One region of the Allocoprococcus similis genome, then DNA from elsewhere that is predicted to be linked to it. Evidence: predicted binding sites of a transcription regulator. Region 1 holds the regulator's gene; the other holds the start of a gene.
The links. Region 1 encodes Rex, which represses fermentation and respiration genes when NADH is low (regulators of the CRP and FNR family bind a similar motif). Its sites were predicted from a motif close to ATTGTTAANTANTTAACAAT; they were not measured.
Positions count from the first base shown of each region.

Region 2: a site for Rex is predicted at 1,461-1,480, ahead of ACYQ5K_RS02615 (acetyl-CoA C-acetyltransferase). Genes of this name have one in related genera too.

Region 1 is NZ_BAAHSG010000007.1:126,398-145,216, reverse strand. It holds gene alr (alanine racemase) at 1-412, opposite strand, end outside; gene ACYQ5K_RS04470 (NAD(P)H-hydrate dehydratase) at 409-1,932, opposite strand; gene ACYQ5K_RS04465 (redox-sensing transcriptional repressor Rex) at 2,013-2,660, opposite strand; gene ACYQ5K_RS04460 (ABC-F family ATP-binding cassette domain-containing protein) at 2,819-4,726, shown strand; gene ACYQ5K_RS04455 (NADP-dependent isocitrate dehydrogenase) at 4,784-5,980, opposite strand; gene ACYQ5K_RS04450 (GntR family transcriptional regulator) at 6,000-6,638, opposite strand; gene ACYQ5K_RS04445 (beta/alpha barrel domain-containing protein) at 6,661-8,049, opposite strand; gene ilvA (threonine ammonia-lyase) at 8,599-9,813, opposite strand; gene ftsY (signal recognition particle-docking protein FtsY) at 9,815-10,768, opposite strand; gene smc (chromosome segregation protein SMC) at 10,785-14,345, opposite strand; gene rnc (ribonuclease III) at 14,353-15,048, opposite strand; gene acpP (acyl carrier protein) at 15,117-15,347, opposite strand; gene plsX (phosphate acyltransferase PlsX) at 15,369-16,394, opposite strand; gene rpmF (50S ribosomal protein L32) at 16,536-16,718, opposite strand; gene ACYQ5K_RS04405 (YceD family protein) at 16,722-17,249, opposite strand; gene ACYQ5K_RS04400 (acetate/propionate family kinase) at 17,347-18,534, opposite strand; gene mgtE (magnesium transporter) at 18,663-18,819, opposite strand, start outside.
Region 2 is NZ_BAAHSG010000006.1:25,053-29,858, forward strand. It holds gene ACYQ5K_RS02610 (SulP family inorganic anion transporter) at 1-1,329, opposite strand, end outside; gene ACYQ5K_RS02615 (acetyl-CoA C-acetyltransferase) at 1,558-2,739, shown strand; gene buk (butyrate kinase) at 3,095-4,165, opposite strand; gene ptb (phosphate butyryltransferase) at 4,179-4,806, opposite strand, start outside.

The DNA of each region.
Region 1 (18,819 bases):
GTCTTGACATTCCAGTATCGATCTTAATGTGCAGATATGCCTTCTTCCCCATACGGTATGCGGTCTCATCCGCAAGCTTCGCAAGCTCATAGCTGTAGGCTGTCATGCGGATCTCATGACGGATCATCTCTTCCAGCTGATCCGGGAAAATACATCCCAGGCAAAGAATCGGCTTCTGAATGCCGGCTTTTCTGAGTACAACACCTTCATCCAGAGTTGCGACCGCATAGCCCCAGACATAATCCACATCTTCCAGCATTCTTGAAATCGGTACCGCTCCATGACCATAACCATCTGTTTTGATGACCACGACCATCTTGGTTCCCTCTTCTATATTTGCATGCATCATTTCCATATTATACATCACCGCATCCAGATCGATCACCGCACGCAGTCTGCTGTATTTCTTCATTCTGTCATATCCTCCAATTCCTTAAGTGTCCTGCCGAGCATTTTCAAAAGATCACCCGCAAGCACACTGTAAGAGCCAAGTTCTTTTCTGGCATGATCTCCGCACAGGCCATGCAGATAAACGCCAAGCACAGCTGCATCATCCGGTCTCAGATGCTGTGCCATAAGTCCGGTGATCATTCCGGCAAGCACATCTCCCGATCCGGCCTTTGCCATTGCCGCATTACCGGTGGTATTGATCATAAGCCTTCCCTCCGGCGCTTTCATAAGTGTCCTGCTGTCTTTCAGTACACAGACAGCATGAACTTTTTCTGTATATTTCCGTAATAGCTCTCTTCTGTTGTCTTTTAATTCCTGTACGCTGTATCCGGTCAGTCTGGACATTTCTTTCATGTGCGGAGTAAGTACATATCCGGAAGGATTCATCCGAATCTGTCCGATCCCCCACTCACCGGTCTTTGCCAGAAGGTTCAGTCCGTCCGCATCAATAACAGCCGGTTTTTTATTATTCTCAAGCACCTTTTTCAGTAATTTCTCCGAATGCGGTCCCATGCCGAGTCCGCAGCCAATACAGAGCACATCCGCCCATTCCAGCAAATCCGGAAGTTCTTCAAAGGATTCTGTCTCATCCAGAGAATAGGTCGTCATTACCGCCTCCGGTAAAAGTTCCTGTAAGATTGCCCGGTTGCTTTCCTCCGTATAAATCCGGACAAGCCCGGCTCCCGAAAGATATGCTGCCCTGGCACTTAAATATGCTGCACCGGACATTCCTTTGCTTCCGGTAATCATCAGAACCTTTCCATAAGTCCCTTTATTAGAATCCGGTTTCCTTTGCGGCAGCATTGCCGGCACATCGGATTTTTCAAGTGCCATGCAGATTTCTTCTTCCGCAAAAAACTCCGGCCTGGTAATTCCGATCGGAGCTGTAACAAGCTTTCCTGCATACTCACATCCCGGATACAGGATCTGTCCCATCTTCTGAAACGCAAAGGTCACTGTAAGATCTGCTTTAAATGCAGTTCCAAGCACTTTCCCATCATCCGAACGGATCCCTGAAGGAGTGTCAACTGCCACCTTACAGGCAGTCATCCGGTTCATCTGATCGATCACCTCTGCATACCTGCCTTTTATTTCACGTGACAGACCAATACCGAATACGGCATCTATAATAACACTATATTCTTTCTGTGGCAAACTGTTTCCTACAGATATTCCCAGATTTTCCAGAATTTTCATCTGGATTTTTGTTTCTTCACTACGATGGTCATAATTTCCGACCAATACTACATCCGGATGATATCCTTCTTCTACGAGCATCCTTGCAATTGCGAATCCGTCACCACCGTTGTTGCCACTTCCACACACAACCAGTGCTTTCGACAAGTCTATGCCTTCTGCTTTCATCGCAGCCACACACTGAAGTGCCGCCCGTTCCATCAGGACAAGGGACGGGACCTGCATCTTCTGTATCATTCTCTGATCCGATCTTCTCATCTGATCTGCTGTCAGTATTTCTTTCATATCCGGTCTCCCATACATTTAATTTTCAAAAAGGTGCAGGAAAAAACTTTCCTGCACCTCTGCCTTCTGGTATGCTTTGACTACTTTCCTTCATGTTCTTCATTGTATCTGGTGATGTTATAAGATAATCTCATCAGACTTTCAGACAAATGAACATTCTCCACAATAATATTATCCGGCAGATTCAGATCTGTATGCGCAAAATTCCAGATAGCCTTGACTCCATTATCTACCAGGAGATTGGCAACCTCTACTGCTTTTGCCTTCGGAATCGTGAGAACCCCGATCTCAATATCGTTTTCTTTCACAAAATCCTTCAATTCATCCATCATACGGATCTCAACTCCACGGATCGTCAATCCGGCAAGCCTTGGGTTTACGTCAAACAGCCCTTTTAAAACAAATCCCCGATTTTCAAATGCTGCATAGTTCGCCAATGCCTGTCCAAGATTTCCTGCTCCAATGATAACGAATTTATGTTTCTCGTTCAGTCCAAGGATCTTACCTATCTCTGTATAAAGATACTTTACATTATAGCCATATCCCTGCTGTCCAAATCCACCGAAATTATTCAGATCCTGCCGGATCTGTGAAGCAGTCACTTTCATTCTTTTACTTAATTCATTGGATGATATCCGTTCGACTCCGCTCTCCAGTAGTTCCCCTAAATAACGATAATACCGCGGAAGTCTCCTTATTACTGCCTGAGATATTTCTCTTGATGCCACTTTCACTTCCACCTTCCTATTTTTTGACTCATTATTTTTAATTATATAAGAATCCAACGAAAAAGTCAAATTTTATAGTTGTTTTTTGTCGTATTTCAGCTATAATTATGTTACTGTGAGCAGTAACATAATTGCCACTTTAACAGGAGGATATAAAAATGATACTGGCATGTCATAATCTGTCAAAAAGTTTTGGGGATCAGGTCATCGTAAAAGACGGTTCCTTTCATATAGAAAACCATGAAAAAGCTGCCCTAGTAGGTCTTAACGGAGCCGGCAAATCCACGATCCTCAAGATGATCGTAGGACAACTTTCTCCCGATGCAGGGACGGTTGTTCTTACCAAAGGCAAAACTCTCGGCTACCTTGCACAGCATCAGGAGATGGAAAGCGGCAATACCATTTACGAAGAAGTCCGCACGGCAAAAGCTGAAATCATTGAGATGGAAAAGCAGATACGTACAATCGAGATGGAGCTTCCGTCTCTTTCCGGAGATGCTCTTGAAGCACGTCTTTCCACTTATCAGAGACTGACTTCTGCATTTGAGCACGCAGACGGTTACGCCTATAAAAGTGAGCTTACCGGCGTTCTAAAAGGTCTCGGATTTACAGAAGAAGAATTTACCAAACCCGTAGATTCTTTATCCGGTGGTCAGAAGACCCGTGTATCTCTTGGCAAACTCCTTCTTACCAAGCCTGACGTCCTGCTTCTGGATGAGCCAACCAACCACCTGGATATGAACTCCATCGCATGGCTGGAAACCTATCTTCTGAATTATCCGGGTGCTGTTCTTATCGTATCCCACGACCGCTATTTCCTAAACCGTGTAGTTACAAAGGTGATTGAAGTCGAGCAGGGACAGCTTCATACTTATATGGGCAATTATTCTGATTTTGCTGTCAAAAAAGAACAGCTCAGGGAAGCCAAATTAAAAGAATACTTGAATCAGCAGCGTGAGATCAAACATCAGGAAGCCGTAATCGAAAAGCTCCGTTCATTTAACCGTGAGAAATCCATCAAGCGTGCCGAAAGCCGGGAAAAAATGCTGGATAAGATGACGCTTGTAGACAAACCGATGGAGATCAACACCGACATCCATCTGAAGCTGGAACCTTCACGTGTCAGTGGCAATGATGTACTTTCTGTCAAAGGATTAAGCAAAGCCTTTCCGCCACAGACACTTTTCACAGATATCAGTTTCGAGATCAAGCGTGGGGAACATGTAGCCATTATTGGCGACAACGGAACCGGAAAAACTACGCTTCTCAAGATTCTGAACAATGTGATCCGGGCAGACAGCGGTTCCTTTACACTGGGTGCCAATGTGGAGATTGGTTACTACGATCAGGAACACCACGTCCTTCATATGGATAAGACAATCTTTGAAGAAATTTCCGATGATTATCCGATGCTTACCAACACACAGATCCGGAACATGCTTGCGGCTTTTCTTTTTACCGGAGATGATGTTTTCAAGCTGATCGGCGATTTAAGTGGTGGTGAAAGGGGACGTGTATCTCTGGCAAAGCTGATGCTCTCCAATGCGAATTTCCTGATCCTCGATGAGCCGACCAACCATTTGGACATCACTTCCAAGGAAATTCTCGAGCGGGCTCTGAATGATTATACCGGTACGGTACTTTATGTGTCACATGACCGTTATTTCATCAACCAGACCGCCACCCGCATTCTGGAACTGACCGGCAATACCTTTGTCAATTATATCGGCAACTATGATTATTATCTGGAGAAAAAAGATCTTCTGACCCCGGCTGTTTCCACAACTGCTTCTGAAGACGCACCGACGCAGGTTTCCGAATCCAAACTGAGCTGGCAGGAGCAGAAAGAAGAACAGGCACGTCTCCGCAAAAGACAGAACGACCTGAAGAAAACAGAAGAACGTATCGGTGTTCTTGAGACGCGCAATGGCGAAATCGATGAACTGATGATGCTGGAAGAAGTCTATACGAATTCTGTCAAATGCCAGGAACTGGCAAAAGAAAAAACAGCGAACGAATCAGAGCTCGAAGAACTCTATGAAAAATGGGAAGAACTGGCTGAATAAGCCGGTCCTTCCCATTTTTCTGTCAGGGATACGCCCTTCATGCATTCCCTGCTCTTTTTATAATCTTTCTGCAATCGCTTTGATAAATCCTTCACTGTTCAGTACATGCACCTCCGGAAGAGTTGTGATCATTGCCAGATCCTTTGTCATATAACCCTCTTCAATCGTACCGATCGTTGCTTTTTCCAAACGGTCTGCAAAATCCATCAGTTCCTGGTTTCCATCCAGTTCTCCTCTCTTGCGCAGAGCTCCTGACCATGCAAAGATCGTTGCAACAGAGTTTGTTGAAGTCTCTTCCCCTTTCAGGTGTTTGTAATAATGACGCTGTACTGTTCCATGCGCAGCTTCATATTCATAAAACCCTTCCGGCGATACCAGTACAGATGTCATCATGGCAAGTGAACCAAATGCTGAGGAAACCATATCACTCATCACGTCCCCGTCATAATTCTTACATGCCCAGATATAACCACCCTCTGACTTCATTACACGGGCTACCGCATCATCGATCAATGTGTAGAAATATTCAATTCCCGCTTCATCAAAAAGGTTCTTATACTCCGCATCAAAGATCTCCTGGAAGATATCTTTGAATGTATGGTCATATTTTTTGGAAATGGTATCTTTTGTTGCAAACCAAAGATCCTGCTTTGTATCCAGCGCATAACTAAAACAGCTTCTTGCAAAACTTTCAATCGATGCATTGATATTGTGCATTCCCTGGATAATACCTGCTCCATCAAAATTATGGATCAGCTCTCTTGTCTCTGTTCCGTCAGGTGCTGTGTAGACCAGTTCTGCCTTTCCAGGTCCCGGAATCTTCATCTCGGTTCCTTTATATACATCCCCATAAGCATGACGGGCAATCGTGATCGGCTTCTTCCAGTTCTTTACACATGGTTCAATTCCTTTTACCACGATCGGAGCACGAAATACCGTTCCATCCAGAATCGCACGGATTGTTCCGTTCGGACTCTTCCACATCTCTTTGAGATCATATTCTTTTACCCTTGCCGCATTCGGTGTAATGGTCGCACATTTGACAGCTACTTTGTACTTCTTTGTTGCATTAGCTGAATCAACTGTAACCTGGTCATCTGTCTCATTGCGGTGTTCCAGTCCAAGATCATAATAATCTGTCTTAAGATCGATATACGGCAGAAGAAGATCATCTTTTATCATCCTCCAGAGAATTCTGGTCATCTCATCTCCGTCCATCTCAACAATCGGTGTCGTCATCTGAATTTTACTCATAGCTTCGTCTCCTTTTTGATTATTCTTCTTCGATATGCAGGTTCTCCATAACATGCATAATGTGGAGCGTTGCCAGATTGCCGGCTTTTTCCGCATCCTTTGCCTTGATGGCATTCAGGATCTCGTTATGCTCGCCAATCGACTTGATCGCACGCTCTTCTGTCTTAACGGAAGTCCTTCTTGCAAGCTGTACATATTTGTGAAAATCCGAAAGCACATGATCCAGGATCCTGCTCTGTGATGCCTCATACAGAATCTGATGGAATCTTCCATCCAGCTCTGTCAGCTGATCGGAATGTCCTTTATCCATATGATACTCGGATAAAAGAATGATCTCATCCAGTTCTTCCAGCTGCTCCTGTGTAATATGTTCTGTTGCCAAGCGGACGCATAATCCTTCCAGCATGGAACGGATCATATAAATATCATGTACATCCTTATCAGAAATACCGGTAACATAGGCTCCTTTATTCGGAATGATGTTCACCAGTCCCTCCAGTTCCAACTGTCTAAGTGCCTCTCTTACCGGTGTACGGCTAACTCCAAGTTCCTTCCCCAATGTTGCTTCTCTGAGTTCGTCATTTTCTTCGTATTTACCTTTCAGAATGTCATCTCTGATGGTCTGAAAAACCTGACTTCTCAATGAATACTCTTCCATTTTATCTCTCTCCTGAATTTCGTTAGATTGTGATCCCCTTTTCGCCACAGATTCTCTCAATCTCCCGGATTAGTTCCTCATCTGTGAGTACGGTCACACGGCCGGATTCATATTCCGCATCAACCCACTTCTTCAATTCTACAACTAAAATGGAATTCTTGTCTACCTGTTTCTCATTTTTCAGGTGATAATATGTATTTATCCAGTGTGCAATACCTGCAAGACCGGAAGTATTGGACACAGCAACCAGCGGTGGTCGGTTCAGAAACTTGCCGGTATCAAACACATTGTAGATTTCTTCGTTCTTTAACAGTCCGTCTGCATGGATTCCCGCACGGGTTACATTGAAATTCTTTCCGACAAACGGGGTACGCGGCGGGATCTGGTATCCAATCTCTTTTTCATAATATTCTGCCAGTTCAGTAATCACCGTTGTATCCATGTCATCCAGCGTTCCACGAAGCTGCGCATATTCAAAAATCATTGCTTCCAGTGGCGTATTGCCGGTACGTTCGCCGATTCCAAACAAGGAACAGTTCACGCCACACGCTCCATAAAGCCAGGCCGTTGTAGAATTATTGACTGCCTTGTAAAAATCATTATGTCCATGGAATTCGATCAGTTCACTCGGTACACCTGCATGTACTCTGAGTCCGTATATGATACCCGGAATGGAACGAGGAATCACAGCCCCCGGATAGTTGACTCCGTATCCCATCGTATCACAGACACGGATCTTAACCGGAATCTGGTATTCTTCCATCAGATGCATCAATTCCAGACAGAATGGAATGACAAATCCATAAATATCCGATCTGGTAATATCTTCCAAATGACATCTTGGACTAATACCGGTCTCCAGACATTCACGTACAACTGACAGATAATGTTCCATCGCCTCTCGTCTTGTCATCTTCAGTTTATAAAAAATATGATAATCCGAACAGCTTACCAGGATTCCTGTTTCCTTCATTCCCAGATCTTTTACCAGCTCAAAATCCTTTTTATTTGCACGGATCCAGCTTGTGATCTCCGGGAACTTATAACCTCTTTCCATACATTTATATACGGCATCCCGGTCTTTCTTGCTGTATAAGAAAAATTCACTCTGACGAATCTTCCCCTGCGGACCTCCAAGCCTGTGCATATAATCGAAAATGGTTACAATCTGATCCGTTGAATAGGGCGCTCTCGACTGCTGTCCATCCCTGAATGTCGTATCCGTGATCCAGATCTCATCCGGCATACTGTGCGGTACAATACGATCATTAAACGCAATCTTCGGAATCTCATCATAATGAAACAGGTTCCGAAACACATTCGGTGTGTCCACGTCTACCAGCGGGTACATATGCTCCTCAAGTTGCAATAAATTTGTATGCTTATCCAGATAAACCTTCCTGTTTTCCATAACCGTCACTCCCTGACCTGTATTTTTGTATCATTGTATACAACTATACCTTCGATGTCAACCCCATTTTCCTCATTTCGTGACTTTAGCCAGTATTTCATTCAATTAAAGTGCTAATTTGTTAAACTTTCATACAGTCTCGATTCTCTTCTCATCCATTTTCCCTAGTTTAATCCACCTATTTTCTCCAATATCTCCCGTCCTCAACAATTATCCCTTTTTTCCAATATCTCCCACCCTAGACAAGCACCCAACTTCCTTACTGTCTCTATCCCTCTCTTCACAATGAAGCAATGTCGTCCTCTTTGCCAATACCGTTATCTGGCTGGGCGGGAAAAAGAATCTCTTCCAATCCTATTTTGTGCAATGGAGATGAAACTCAAAAATTATGGAAGCCTTTGCTGACATAATTTTCGCTTTCAGAGGTTCATCGGAATGGTTTGCACAACTTGGATTGGAAGAGATTCTTTTTTCCCGCCCAGCCTCACAACCCTATTCAAAAAAGGCAGCCTCACCCCTCCATGGGATAAGACTGCCCTCTCAAATATTTTAATATAACTTTGCACTGATCATCTTCGGTCTGAACCCGGCTGCCTCCAATGCCGCAATAATCCGGTTCTTATGATCGGTTCCAAATGCTTCCAGTGTCACACGAAGCTCCACAGCCGCATTCCGGTTAATGCTTACAAACTGATTATGTTCCAGTTTGATCACATTTCCCTGCTCTTCTGCAATCGTCTGTGCCACTTTTACCAGTTCACCCGGTTTATCCGGAAGAAGTACCGATACAGAGAAGATACGGTCTCTCTGGATCAGTCCGTGCTGCACAACAGAAGACATGGTAATAACATCCATGTTCCCGCCGCTTAAGATAGATACTACTTTCTTACCTTTCAGATCCAGCTGTTTTAAAGCTGCAACAGAAAGAAGACCGGAGTTTTCTACTACCATTTTATGGTTTTCCACCATATCAAGGAATGCTCCGACCAGTTCATCATCTTCTACAGTCACGATCTGGTCTACATTTTCCATAACGTATGGGAGGTTCTGTTCCCCGACTTTTTTTACTGCTGTACCATCTGCGATCGTGTTGGCACTTGGAAGTGTTACGGTATGTCCTGCTTCGATTGCAGCAGTCATACTTGCTGCTTCTGCCGGTTCCACACCGATCACTTTGATCTTTGGATTCAGCATTTTCGCAAGTGTAGATACACCTGTGATCAGTCCGCCGCCCCCGATCGGTGCAAGGATATAATCAACGGTCGGGAGTTCCTGGACAATTTCCATTGCAATCGTTCCCTGTCCGGTAGCTACATCCAGATCGTCGAACGGATGTACAAAAGTATATCCGTACTCTTCAGCAAGCTCATAGGCCTTTGCACAGGCATCGTCATAAACATCTCCGTGTAAAACAACCTCGGCACCATAGCTCTTGGTACGGTTTACCTTGATCAGCGGAGTGACAGTAGGCATAACAATCGTCGCCTTACATCCAAACGCTTTTGCCGCATATGCCACACCCTGTGCATGGTTTCCCGCTGAAGCTGTGATCAGACCTTTTGCACGATCTTCCTCAGAAAGAGTGCTGATCTTGTAATAAGCTCCTCTTAATTTGTATGCACCTGTGTACTGCATATTTTCCGGTTTCAAATAAACCTTTCCCCCGGTCTGGCTACTGAGATACTCACTGTAGATAAGCTTTGTCGGACGAGTCACACGTTTTACGATCTCGCTTGCTTCTTCAAATTTTTCCAATGTCAGCATATTATTCTTCTCCTTCTTCCTTCTTTTCTTCTGTTGTAAATAATGCCTGTACAAATTCGTCGGAATCGAATTTCTGCAGATCATCGATCATCTCACCGACACCTATATATTTAACAGGAATTCCAAGCTCTGCCTGAATTGCAACTGCAATTCCGCCTTTGGCCGTTCCATCCATCTTAGTCAGGATAATTCCTGTAATATCCGCAACATCACTGAATTCCTTTGCCTGTGAAAGTGCATTCTGTCCGGTCGTTGCATCCAGAACGACCAAGGTTTCTCTGTATGCCTCCGGATATTCCCTTTCCAGCACACGGTTAATCTTCTTCAGTTCCTCCATCAGGTTCTTTTTATTGTGAAGTCTTCCGGCTGTATCCACCAGAAGGACATCTGCCTTTCTCGCTTTCGCAGCCGCTACCGCATCATAAACGATGGCTGCCGGATCTGCACCTTCCTGTCCGCCGATCAGGTCTGCATCCGAACGATGCGCCCATTCCTTTAACTGCTCTCCCGCTGCTGCACGGAAAGTATCTGCTGCTGCAAGCACAACTTTCTTGCCCTGACCTCTCATCTTACCGGCAAGTTTTCCGATAGTAGTCGTTTTTCCAACTCCATTTACCCCGATCACCAGAACAACAGAAGTCTGGTTTTCAAATTCATAAGCCGTCTCGCCTACATCCATCTGCTCTTTGATACTGTCGATCAGGAGCTGTCTGCACTCAATCGGCTCTTTGATATGCTGTTCTTTTACTTTTTTACGAAGATCATCAAGAATCGCGTAAGTTGCTTTTACCCCCAGATCTCCCATGATCAGAACCTCTTCCAGTTCCTCATAAAAGTCCTCATCTATCTTTGAAAATCCATGAAAAATACTGTCCATTCCAGACACGATATTATCGCGCGTCTTGTTAAGTCCTGCTACCAGACGCTTAAAAAATCCCATTTTTTCCTCTGCCATCATATCCTCCTATCCACTACTTTGTAAGCTCATCTTCCAGAAGATCCACAGATACCAGCGTTGATACCCCTTTTTCCTGCATAGTGATCCCATACAGCCGGTCTGCCGCTGTCATCGTACCGCGACGATGTGTAATGACGATAAACTGTGTATTTTTCGTCAGCTTGTGCAAATACTGTGCAAATCTCGTGACATTAGAATCATCCAGTGCCGCCTCGATCTCATCCAGCAGGCAAAACGGGGAAGGTTTCAGATTCTGGATTGCAAACAGCAGTGAAATCGCCGTCAACGCCTTTTCTCCACCGGAGAGCTGCATCATATTCTGAAGTTTTTTACCCGGTGGCTGCGCAATAATCCGGATTCCGGCTTCCAGCACATCCTCACCATCCATCAGTTCCAGAGTTCCTTTTCCACCACCGAACAGCTGTTTGAACACCTGATTAAACTCCTGGCTGATCTTTGCAAACTGCTCAGTAAACTGCTTGCGCATCGCCTCATCCAGCTCTTCAATGATCTTCTTGAGCGTTACTTCTGCCTCTACCAGATCATCATGCTGGGTTTTCATAAATTCATATCGCTCGGAAAGATTTTTAAAATCTTCGATCGCATTGACGTTCACCGATCCGAGTTTCCGGATCTCCGTCTTTAATTCCTGGATCCGCCTCCGCATCTCGGCAGGATCTGTCAGACTCTCATCCCGGATTTCCAGCGCATGATTATACGTCAGTTCGTACTCTTCCCACATGTAATTGATCTGCTTTTCCAAAGCTTCCTCGTAGCCTTCTTTTTTGCTGGTCAGCCGGAAGGATTCTTTATCAAGCTCTGCCATATGGGTTGCCAGATCTTCCCGCTTTTTCAGAAATGCTTTATGCTTCTGATTCAGTTCTTCCCGCTTTTTCTGCGATTCTTCGATCTCTTTGTTGATTTCCTCGAATAATTCCTTTGAATTCTCTATCGTCTGCCGGATCTCGGTAATCTGTGCTTCCTTCTGCTCGATCTCACCGTAATTCTCTCCTTTGCTTGCATTTAAAGTGGCAAGCTCTTCCCGGAATTTTTCCATCTCTTCCCGGATACGGACAAAATTCTCCTCGATAAAATCTTTTTTCTGCTCCAATGCAGCAAAACTAAGATGAATATTTTCATTTTTGCGCACTTCTGCCGCTTCTGCCTCACGCTCTTTTTCCAGCCACTTCTGTGAGCTTTCCATCTGGCGTGTCAGCTCGTCCTCCAGGTGCTGGCTGGTCTCCAGTTCCATTTTGATCGATTCTTCATTTTCCTCGATCTCATGAACCTGTTCTTCCAGCTTCTTGCGCTCCGCATAAATTCCTTCTGAATTTTCTCTGGTCGCATTCTGACGGCTTTTTACCTGGTCCAGATTCATCTTCGCAGTATTCTGAACCACATAGTCATTCTGCAATTCCTGCTGGATTTCTTCCACCTTTGCATACAGCGCCGTCCGCTTCTCCTTTGCGGCCGCAACTTCTGCTTCCGCTTTCTGAAGTTCTGTTTTCAGACGCGCAACCGTCTTTTCCAGTTCTTCGATTTCACGTCTTCTGCTGAGCAGATTACTGGAATTCTTAAATGCTCCACCGCTCATTGCTCCGCCAGGATTGATCAGATCTCCTTCCAGCGTAACGATCCGCAGGGACTGACGGTACTTTCTTGCCAGACGGATCCCTGTATCAATGTTGTCTGCCACAAGAGTTCTTCCAAGAAGATGCTCTGCAAGAGATGTAAATTTATCTTCTACCGTTACCAGCTTGTCCGCCGTTCCGATCACACCCGGCTCGCGAAGGGCTTCTGCCCTGGTCAATCCCTGTCCCCCACGGATCGCTGTCAATGGAAGGAAAGTTGCACGTCCATACCGGTTCTGCTTCAGATAACCAATCATTTTTTTTGCAGTCTCTTCGTCTGCAGTAACGATATTCTGGATACTGCCTCCAAGTGCGATCTCCACCGCAGTCTCATATTTTTTATCTACTTTGATCAGATCAGCCACAACTCCCAGGATTTTCGGCTCACGGCTTTTCTGCTCCATCACACGACGGATACTGTTCCCATAACCATCGTAACGCTCCGTAAGGTTCCTCAGAGACTCCAGACGAGAGTACTCCCTATGATAAGCATTCTGCCTGTTTCGCAGGTTTTCATTTGTCTGTCCGATCTCTTTTTGCAGTCCGGCAATCTCTGTTTCATAGTTTTTGATCTGTTCTACAGAATCCGCGATCTTCCCTGATACTGCCTTCAGTTCTTCCGTATACTGCGCGGCAAGTTCCTGTTGCCTCTGTACATCACTCTCCGCTTCTACCAGACGTTTGTAAAGCAGTGCCCGGCGTACCTTGATCTGTTCAAGCGTCGTCTCATAATGCTGCAGCTTTGCCTTCGTGGATGCACGGTTATTCAGAAGCTCACGGATATCGTTCTGATTCTTTTCAATCTCCACTGTCATCTCTGCAATCCGGCTCTGCAGGGCAGTCAGCTCCTCTCCTGCCTGCTTTTGTCTCTCAGATGCTGCTGCAAGATGTCTGTCGATCTCTGCTTTTTCTTCTTCCAGTTCGGATTTCTGCCTTTCGCGGTTTGCAAGCTCTGCCTGAATATCGTTTGCCCGTTTTTCATAGTGTTCATCATTCATGCGGACACTATTGATCTGCTCTTTTAAAAGCTCGATCTGGTTTTCCAACTGCTGTTTCAGAAGTGTTGTCTCATTTCTCTGGCTTTTTGCATGCTCGATTCCGGCGTCGATCTCGTCTACTTCCTGCTCGATCTTCTCATACTGCGCCTTCATATCTTCATGCTTTTTGCCGGCTTCAGTGAGTTCATCCTGCGCAATCTTCAGCTTCTCATCGTTTTCCCGGATCTGCCCCTTCAGACGTTTCATCTCCACCAGGAACATATTGATGTCATAACGCTTCAGTTCTTCTCTCTTTTTCAGATATTCCTTCGCTGTCTCCGACTGTCTCTGAAGAGGACCAAATTGCTTCTCCAGCTCTCCCAAAATATCATTGACACGGACCAGATTGCTCTGCTCTTCTTCCAGTTTGCGAAGAGACAACGCCTTACGTCGCTTAAATTTGACAATCCCGGCTGCCTCATCAAAAAGCTCTCGTCTCTCTTCCGGCTTACCACTCAGAATCTTGTCAATCTGTCCCTGTCCGATGATCGAATATCCTTCTTTTCCGATACCCGTATCATAAAACATCTCATTGATATCCTTGAGCCTGCATACACTGCCGTTGATCAGATATTCACTTTCCCCCGAACGGTACAGCTTTCTTGTGACTTTAACCTCTTCAAACTCCACCGGGAGTTTGTGATCTGAATTATCCAGTGTGATCGCAACCGATGCGTAGCTGAGAGGTTTCCGGTTTTCCGTACCGGAAAAAATAACATCCTGCATCGTACCTCCACGGAGTTGCTTCACCTTCTGCTCTCCGAGTACCCAGCGGACGGCATCCGCCACGTTACTTTTTCCACTTCCGTTCGGTCCGACGATTCCGGTGATCCCGTTATGAAATTCAAAGACAATCTTATTTGCAAAAGACTTAAATCCCTGTACTTCAATACTTTTTAAATACATGCCTCACCTACTGTACCTTTCCTTCTTTCAGCTTAAGGATTGCCTGATAAGCCGCTTCCTGCTCGGCAGCCTTTTTGGTCCTTCCGATACCACATCCAAAGGCTTCTCCACCGATCACAACCTCTACACGGAAGGATTTATTATGGTCCGGTCCTTCTTCTCCTACCAGCTGGTAGACAATTCCTTTTTCCTGACCGCCCTGTACCATTTCCTGCAGGATAGTCTTGCTATCATAAAAGAGCCGTTTCCCTTCCAGGTCGTTTAAAATATATTTTAAAATAAACTCTTTCGCATTAGCAAAACCACCATCCAGATAAATCGCACCAATCAGTGCTTCCAATGCATCCGAGGTAATAGACTCTCTGAATCTTCCACCGGTCGCGTCCTCACCTTTCCCAAGCAGCAGATAACTTCCAAGATCCAGATCCCGCGCACAAAATGCAAGTGCCTTCTCGCATACCATGCTTGCCCTTAACTTAGTCAGTTCTCCTTCCGGCATTGTCTGGTTCTCGAAAAAAAGATATTCGCTTGAAATCAGTTCCAGAACGGCATCTCCAAGGAATTCCAGACGTTCATTACAGTCTGCCTTCTTCATATGCTTTTCATTCACATAAGAGCTGTGCGTCACAGCATGTCTGAGCAAATGGCTGTCCTTGAAATTGTAGCCGATTTTTTCTTCCAGTTCCTTTACATTTCTGCTCATGATTGCTCCTCCAATTTTAAAAAAGGACATTCCCCAGAAATGGGGATGTCCCCTGTAATCATTTTTTCCTAGTTAACAGCGTTCTTGATCTGTTCTACAGCATCACCTACTGTTGCGATCTTTTCTGCATCTTCATTTTCAATTTCGATATCAAATGCATCTTCAATCCCCATAATAATCTGGAAAATATCAAGCGAATCAGCTCCCAGATCATCTACAAATGTAGTGTCCATCGTAATTTCATCCGGGTTACATCCCATCACATCAACAATAATGTCTTTCAGTTTTTCAAATTCCATAATTCTTAATCCTTTCTGAGCTTATTCCTGTGCGGATTTTTCTTCCGCCTGAATACATTCTTTGATCTTTTCATTGATTCCTTCTTCTTTGAAGGTTACGCACTGCAAAATTGAATTGCAGACTTCTTTTGCCTTGGAACTGCCGTGTGTCTTTACTACCAGACCGGTGAGTCCAAGCAGTGGTGCTCCACCGTACTCACTTGCGTCAAAATCCTTCATAGTCTTTTTCAGCACCGGCTTAACCAGAAGTCCACCGATCATGCCGCGGAGATTCTGCTTCATACCACCTTTGATCTTGCTTACAAGAACCGATGCTACTCCTTCATAGAGTTTCAGGATCACGTTGCCGGTAAATGCTTCACAGACGATAACATCTGCCTGTCCGTGAGGGATTTCTCTCGCTTCGATGCTTCCGGTAAAGTTAATATCCTTACATTCTTTCAGCATAGGAAAAGTCTCCTTGACCAGGGCATTACCCTTTTCTTCCTCAGCTCCGATATTGACGATCGCAACCTTCGGATTCTTGACTCCCATAATATGTTCCATATAGATAGAACCCATCTTGGCAAACTGCACCAGATGTGAAGGCCTAGCATCTACATTCGCCCCACAGTCGATCAAAATGGAAAATCCTTTTTCTGTCGGGATCAGCGGTGCAAGCGGTGGTCTTTCCACCCCTTTGATACGTCCAACCAGAAGCTGTCCCCCGGCAAGAACCGCACCGGAACTTCCTGCTGAAACAAAAGCGTCAGCTTCTTTATCCTTCACCATCTTAAGACCTACCACAATGGATGAGTCTTTCTTTCTGCGAATCGCCATAACCGGCGGTTCTGCTGTCTCAATTACTTCCGATGTATGAACAACCGAAATCTGTTCTTTATTATATGTGTACCCGGAAAGTTCCTGATTGATGACATCTTCTTTTCCGACCAGGATCACATGGATCGCATCTGACTTCCCGACCGCCTCGACCGCACCTTTGATGATCTCATGCGGTGCGTTGTCTCCGCCCATTGCATCGACAACAACTTTTGTTATTTCTTTCATACTGTTACCTCCCAGCATTACTAAACCAATTCTACTAGACATGACCGTAAAAATCAATAATATTTAGCAGATTTAGGAAAAATAGGCAAAAGAAAAGGAGTTAAGCAATACGCCTAACTCCTGTACTATAGCCTTTTTTAATTAGTTTTCTACAGTAACGATTTCTCTCTTGTTGTAAGATCCACAAGCTTTGCAAACTCTGTGTGGCATCATAAGTTCTCCACATTTGCTGCATTTCACCAGATTCGGTGCGCTCATTTTCCAGTTTGCTCTTCTCTTGTCTCTTCTTGCTTTAGAAGATTTATTCTTTGGACAAATTGACATAGGTTACACCTCCTTAAAATTCTTGTAAAGATCGCGGATAACTGACATTCTAGGGTCAAGACTGGTGTCTTCGCAGTCGCAGCTTCCCTCATTCAAGTTCTGACCACATACACTGCAAATCCCTTTACAGTCTTCGCTACATAGAACTTTCATCGGCCACCCTACTAAAATCTCGTTATAGAGCAGCTGCTCCACATCAAGATGATATCCGTCAATGTAATTCGCTTCATCGGATTCGCCATCATCTTCTCCGTCTGCCAGAGCTGTATTCACCTGCTTTTCAAAGGAAAGCATGAAATCTGTCGGTACATCTGTAAGACATCTGTCACACGGAATGATTACCGTAAGACTTGTCTCACAACTGATATGAAGTTTTTTCTCTCCGGCATACTCGACATGAATATGCACAGGCTGTGTCTGGCTTACCGGAAATCTGCTTCCGTTCACCTTCACTTCTTTCATCTCAGTGCCGACCACTTCGTCAATGGACTTATGCGGTTCAGATAAGACTTCGGACAGGTCAATTAACATAATTCTTTCTCCTGTTCACACCTAAACTATTATACCATGTAAATTCTTTTTGTCAAGGATGATTTACAGATTTTAAGGTTTTTTCTAATTTCTTCTGTTATACAAGTGCAACTGTCTCTCTTGCGATTGCAAGTTCTTCGTTTGTCGGAACTACAAGAACTTTCACTTTGGAATCCGGTGTAGAGATTACGATCTCTTCTCCACGTTTTGCATTTGCTTCTTCGTCGATTGTAATTCCAAGGTAGCCAAGGTAGCTGCATACTGCTGTTCTTACAGTACCTGCATTCTCTCCGATACCAGCTGTAAATACGATGTTATCTACACCGTTCATAGCTGCTGTGTAAGCACCAACATATTTTGCTACTCTGTAAGCAAATACGTCAAGTGCAAGTCTTGCACGTTTGTTTCCTGCATTTGCTGCTTCTTCAAGATCACGGAAGTCGCTGGATACACCGGATACACCTTCCACACCTGATTTCTTGTTCAGGACATTCATGATTCCTGCAATGTCAAGGTTCTCTTTCTTAGCAATGAATTCCATGATCGCCGGATCAATATCTCCGGAACGTGTTCCCATTACAAGACCTTCCAGCGGAGTAAGTCCCATAGAGGTATCTACAGATTCTCCGTTGAGAACTGCGGAAATAGATGCACCGTTACCAAGGTGACATACGATTGTCTTTGTTGCGTTATATGGTTTTCCAACGATCTCAGCTACTCTCTTAGATACGAAGCTGTGGCTTGTTCCGTGGAATCCGTAACGTCTTACTTTGTATTTTTCATAATATTCGTATGGAAGTCCATACATATAAGCTTTCTCAGGCATTGTCTGATGAAAAGCAGTATCAAATACAACAACCTGTGGTGTGCCCGGCATCAGACTTTCACAAGCTTCGATTCCGATTAAGTTTGCCGGGTTATGAAGTGGTGCAAGGTCATTGCACTCTGCGATCGCAGCTTTTACTTCCGGTGTTACAACTACAGATTTTGCAAACTTTTCTCCGCCGTGAACAACACGATGTCCGACTGCTCCGATTTCGTCAAGACTCTTAACAACACCTGTATCTGTATCTGTCAGCGCGTCGATTACGAACTGGATTGCTTCTGTATGTGTAGGCATAGCCTTTTCAGATACATTCTTCTCTCCACCTGCCGGCTGATAGGTAAGTCTTCCGTCAATACCGATTCTTTCGCAAAGACCTTTTGCGAGAACCGCCTCCGATTCTGAGTTGATGAGCTGGAACTTCAGTGATGAACTTCCGCAGTTGATTACTAATACATTCATTGATGTTTCTCCCTTCTGGTACTAGAATTTTCTTTATTAGAACTCACACTCTATTCTTAATTATACTCCTTGCACACATTGTATACAAGTAATGTTATTTTTTTCACGTAATATTTTTCAGTACAATGTTACACTGTCAGATGAAAAATATGGGTTGCAATTGTAAAATATACCAGTGTTGTACCGGTATCTACCAGTGTCGTGATCAGCGGTGCCGCCATGATCGCCGGATCCAGTCCGATCTTCTTCGCTGCAAGCGGCAGGGTACAGCCAATCAGTTTTGCC
Region 2 (4,806 bases), on a different contig from region 1:
AGAATGTGGGATCTCACGTAATTTTTCCGCTTCTCCGGGAGTAATATCCGGTGAATCGGTATATTTCCAGGCTTTGATATCGGCTGTTTCTGCCATACGTTTCATGAAAAGAAGGGCAGCAAGAACGACACCGATCTCGATTGCCACAACCAGATCAAAAAATACCGTCAGGAAAAAGGTTATAACAAGGACGATGATATCGCTTTTAGGAGCACTTTTACACAGGCGGAAGAAAGAACTCCAGTCGGCCATGTTTGCAGCAACCACAAGAAGCACTGCGGCAAGTGTGGTCATTGGGATCAAGGCAGCAAGTGGCATCAGCACCAGAAGAATGATCGTAAGAGTGATGCAGTGTGTGATACCGGCAATCGGAGTACGTCCACCATTACGCACATTGGCAGCGGTTCTTGCGATAGCTCCGGTTGCAGGGATTCCGCCGAACAGACCGGAGAAAATATTTCCAAGCCCCTGTCCGATAAGCTCTGCGTTGGATTTATGGGTATCACCGATCATACCATCAGCTACAACAGCCGAGAGGAGAGACTCAATTGCGGCAAGGACTGCGATGGTAAATGCCGGTGAGATCATCTGCTGTACCAGCTCAATGGTGATCGAAGGAACATGGAAAGCAGGAAATGCAGAATTCAGTTGTCCATATACGCTGCCGATGGTATTGACCGGAAGTTTTGCAAAGTATGCAATAGCAGTTGTAACGACGATTGCTACTAAAGATCCCGGGATCTTGTCGGTTATCTTTGTCCAGAGAAGCATGATTGCAACGGCAGCAAGTCCGATGAGTGTTGCAGTCAGATTGATGCTGTGGATGTTTTTTACATAGGCAATTATTTTTTCCAGGAATTCAGATGGGACAGATTCCATTTCCATTCCGAAGAAGTCTTTTAGCTGACCTACGAAAAGTGTGACTGCGATTCCGCAGGTAAATCCGGTCGTAATTGTGTAAGGAATGTACTTGATCAGAGAACCGAAGCGGCAGATTCCCATGATCACAAGAATGATACCTGCGAGGATGGTTGCGACGATCAGACCGTCGGTTCCGTAGTTTGCGACAATTCCGTAAATAATGACAACGAAGGCAGCAGTCGGACCTCCGATCTGTACACGGCTTCCTCCGAAGAAAGAGATAAAGAAGCCGGCAATGATCGCGGTGTAAAGTCCCTGTTCCGGTCCTACACCGGAAGCAATGGCAAGTGCAATGGAAAGTGGAAGGGCGATGATGGCAACAATGATACCGGAAATGATATCCTTGATCAGCTGCTCTTTGGAATAGCCCTTCATGATGTCAAAAAGCTTTGGTTTTAATTCGTGCATGTGAAAAAAATCCTTTCAATAAAATTATTATAAAAAATATAAAATAAATATAAACACCAAGAAAAATCTTAACATCTAGTAAGAAACCTTTCAACCGAATCGTATCATGTATCTGTAATAGAACATGAAAAAATGTTAAAAAAATATCAAACATCTATTGAATTCTGTTTTTTGGAGGATTATAATAAAAACATCAGGTGATTTACAAAATAAAGGAGGATTTTTATCATGGCAAGAAAAGTTGTTTTAGCAGGTGCATGTCGTACAGCGATCGGTGTAATGGGTGGACAGTTCGCAAACACATCAGCTGTAGAACTTGGAACGATTGTAATCAAAGAAGCTTTGAAGAGAGCAGGTGTTGCTCCGGATCAGGTTGATGAAGTGTATATGGGTAATGTTATCCAGGCAGGCAACGGACAGAATCCGGCACGTCAGGCAGCTGTATATGCAGGAATCCCGAATGAAGTACCGGCTACAACAATCAATGTACTTTGCGGTTCAGGACTTCACTGTGTCAACCTTGCAGCAAAACTGATCGCAGCAGGAGATGCTGATATTATTGTTGCAGGTGGTATGGAGAATATGACAATGGCTCCTTATATGCTGAGAAACGGACGTTACGGATATCGTATGGGTAATGCGACAATTGAAGATGCTATGATCAAGGACGGTCTGACCGATGCATTCAACAATTATCACATGGGAATCACAGCAGAGAATATCTGTGAACAGTGGGGACTTACAAGAGAAGAACTGGATGAATTTGCAGCATGGTCTCAGAACAAATGTGAAAAAGCAATGGCAGAAGGTAAATTCAAAGACGAGATCGTTCCGGTTGAAGTGAAGAAGAAAAAAGAAACGATTCTTGTAGATACAGATGAAGGCCCTCGTAAAGGAATCACAAAAGAAGGTCTTGCAAAGCTTCGTCCAGCATTTAAGAAAGACGGTATGGTTACAGCAGGTAACGCATCCGGAATCAATGACGGTGCAGCAGCACTGATCGTAATGAGTGAAGAAAAAGCAAAAGAGCTTGGTGTAACACCTATGGCAACATGGATCGGCGGAGAACTCGCAGGATGTGATCCGGCAATCATGGGAATCGGACCGGTATATTCTACACGTAAAGTTATGAAGAAACTGGGAATGGAGATCGGAGATTTCGATCTGATCGAAGCAAATGAAGCATTCGCAGCACAGTCTGTAGCAGTTGGAAAGGATCTTGGATTTGATCTTAGCAAACTGAATGTGAACGGTGGAGCCATCGCTCTTGGACATCCGGTTGGCTGCTCTGGCGCGAGAATCCTTGTAAGTCTGTTATACGAGATGCAGAAAGAAGATGTACATACAGGACTTGCAACACTTTGCGTTGGTGGCGGAATGGGTTGTTCAGCTGTAGTTAAAAGAGATTAGGGTAGAAAAAAGAGTGGATACCTTTTTTGGGGTATCCGCTCTTTTTTTTGAATGATTTAGGTTGTGTTGACAAATTCGGCAAAAGATAATGCGTCTATTCTAGTTGTGCAAACCATTCCGATGAACCTCCTAAAGCGAAAATCGTGTTCAGCAGAGGCTTCCACGATTTTTGAGTTTCATCTCCATTGCACAAAAGACGAATAGACGCATTATCTTTTGCCGAATTTGTCCCTCGAAGTTATTGACATTATTAAATAAAAGCGTAGTAACTAAAAAAGTCTGGCGAGGTGTGCCAGACTTTTTTCTACGATGAGATATATGTGGTTTGTATGTTTTAGGGCTTTGGATAATTCTTTTAATATTCCAGAGCTTTTTCTTCGCCGTTTAATACGCGGATTGCGCCCTGTGCGAGGGCGAGGAGTTCGTCTTCGCCTGGGTAGACGGTGATCGGAGCGATGAATCCGACTTTTTCTTTGATCTCGGATGTTACGTAATCGCTGTATGCGATACCGCCTGTGAGAAGGATCTGGTCTACTTTACCGTTTAGGACAGCGGCCATTGCGCCGACTTCTTTTGCAACCTGGTAGGTAAATGCGTGGAATACACCGGCTGCTTCTTCGTCACCCTTTTCGAAGGCACGTTCTGCAACATCACGCATGTTGTTGGTTCCGAGATATCCGTTGAGACCGCCCTTTCCATTGATCTTTTTATATACTTCAGCCTGTGTGTACTGACCGGAAAAACACATTTTTACGAGCGCGCCTGCCGGTACACCGCCGGAACGTTCTGGTGAGAAAGGTCCGTCTCCGTCGAGAGTATTGTTAACGTCGACAACTTTACCATTTTTATGAGCACCGACGGATACACCGCCGCCCATATGTACAACGACCAGGTTCAGGGAATCATAAGATACACCCTGTTCTTTAGCGTAGCGTTTGGCAACTGCTTTCTGGTTCAGTGCGTGGAAGATACTGATACGCGGAAGTTCCGGGATTCCGGAATATCTTGCAACAGGTTCCATCTCATCGACAACAACCGGGTCAACAATGTAAGAAGGAACTCCGATCTCATCACCGATTTCGCGGGCAAGGATGCCACCGAGGTTCGATGCATGCTGTCCCTGCACACCTGCTTTTAAGTCAGCAAGAAGTGCGTCAGATACCGGATAGGTTCCACCTGGGATCGGTTTTAAAAGTCCGCCTCGTCCGACAACAACATTCAGGGATTTGATGTCGAAGCTGTTTTTTGCGAGAATATCTACGATCAGTTCTTTACGGAAATCTTTCTGGTCAACGATGGTTGCATATTTGGCAATCTCTTCGGTGGAATGACGGAGTGTTTCTTCGAATAACAAAGTTTCGTCTTCGTACACACCAATCTTGGTAGAAGTAGATCCCGGGTTGATTACTAAAATTTTATAGCTCATGAAAAGATCCTCCTTAGTCTGTGATCGATCCTGCGATTACGGTTGCAAGAGCGATAGAATTCAGTTTTGTCTGGAAATCATCAGAACGTGATGTAAGTACAACCGGAGCGCTTGTTCCGACAAGTACGTTACCGATCTTGACCTTTGCAGTGCGGACAAGAATCTTATATGTGATATTTCCTGCATCGATATTCGGGAAGAGGAGAATATCAGCATGTCCGGCCACTGGATTTGTCACACCTTTGTGAACAGCTGCCTCAGGATCGATCGCAAGGTCCATGGAAAGTGGTCCGTAGATCTGGCATCCTTTGAAATCACCACCCTCGTACATCTTGGTGAGATTATCAGCATCGACTGTCGGCTGCATCTTTGGATTCACTGTCTCAACTGCACACAGAGGAGCAACCTTCGGGCACTCGATGCCACATGCATGAGCGACTTCTACTGCATTGTTGATGATATTGACTTTATCTGCAAGGGTTGGATATGTATTGAAAGCTACGTCTGTGAAGAACAGAAGACGGTCAATGCCTTCAATCTCAAATACACATACATGGGAAAGCATCTTTCCGGTACGAAGTCCGACTTCTTTATTCAATACGCTCTTTAAGAATGTCTTTGTTTCAAGCAGTCCTTTTAAA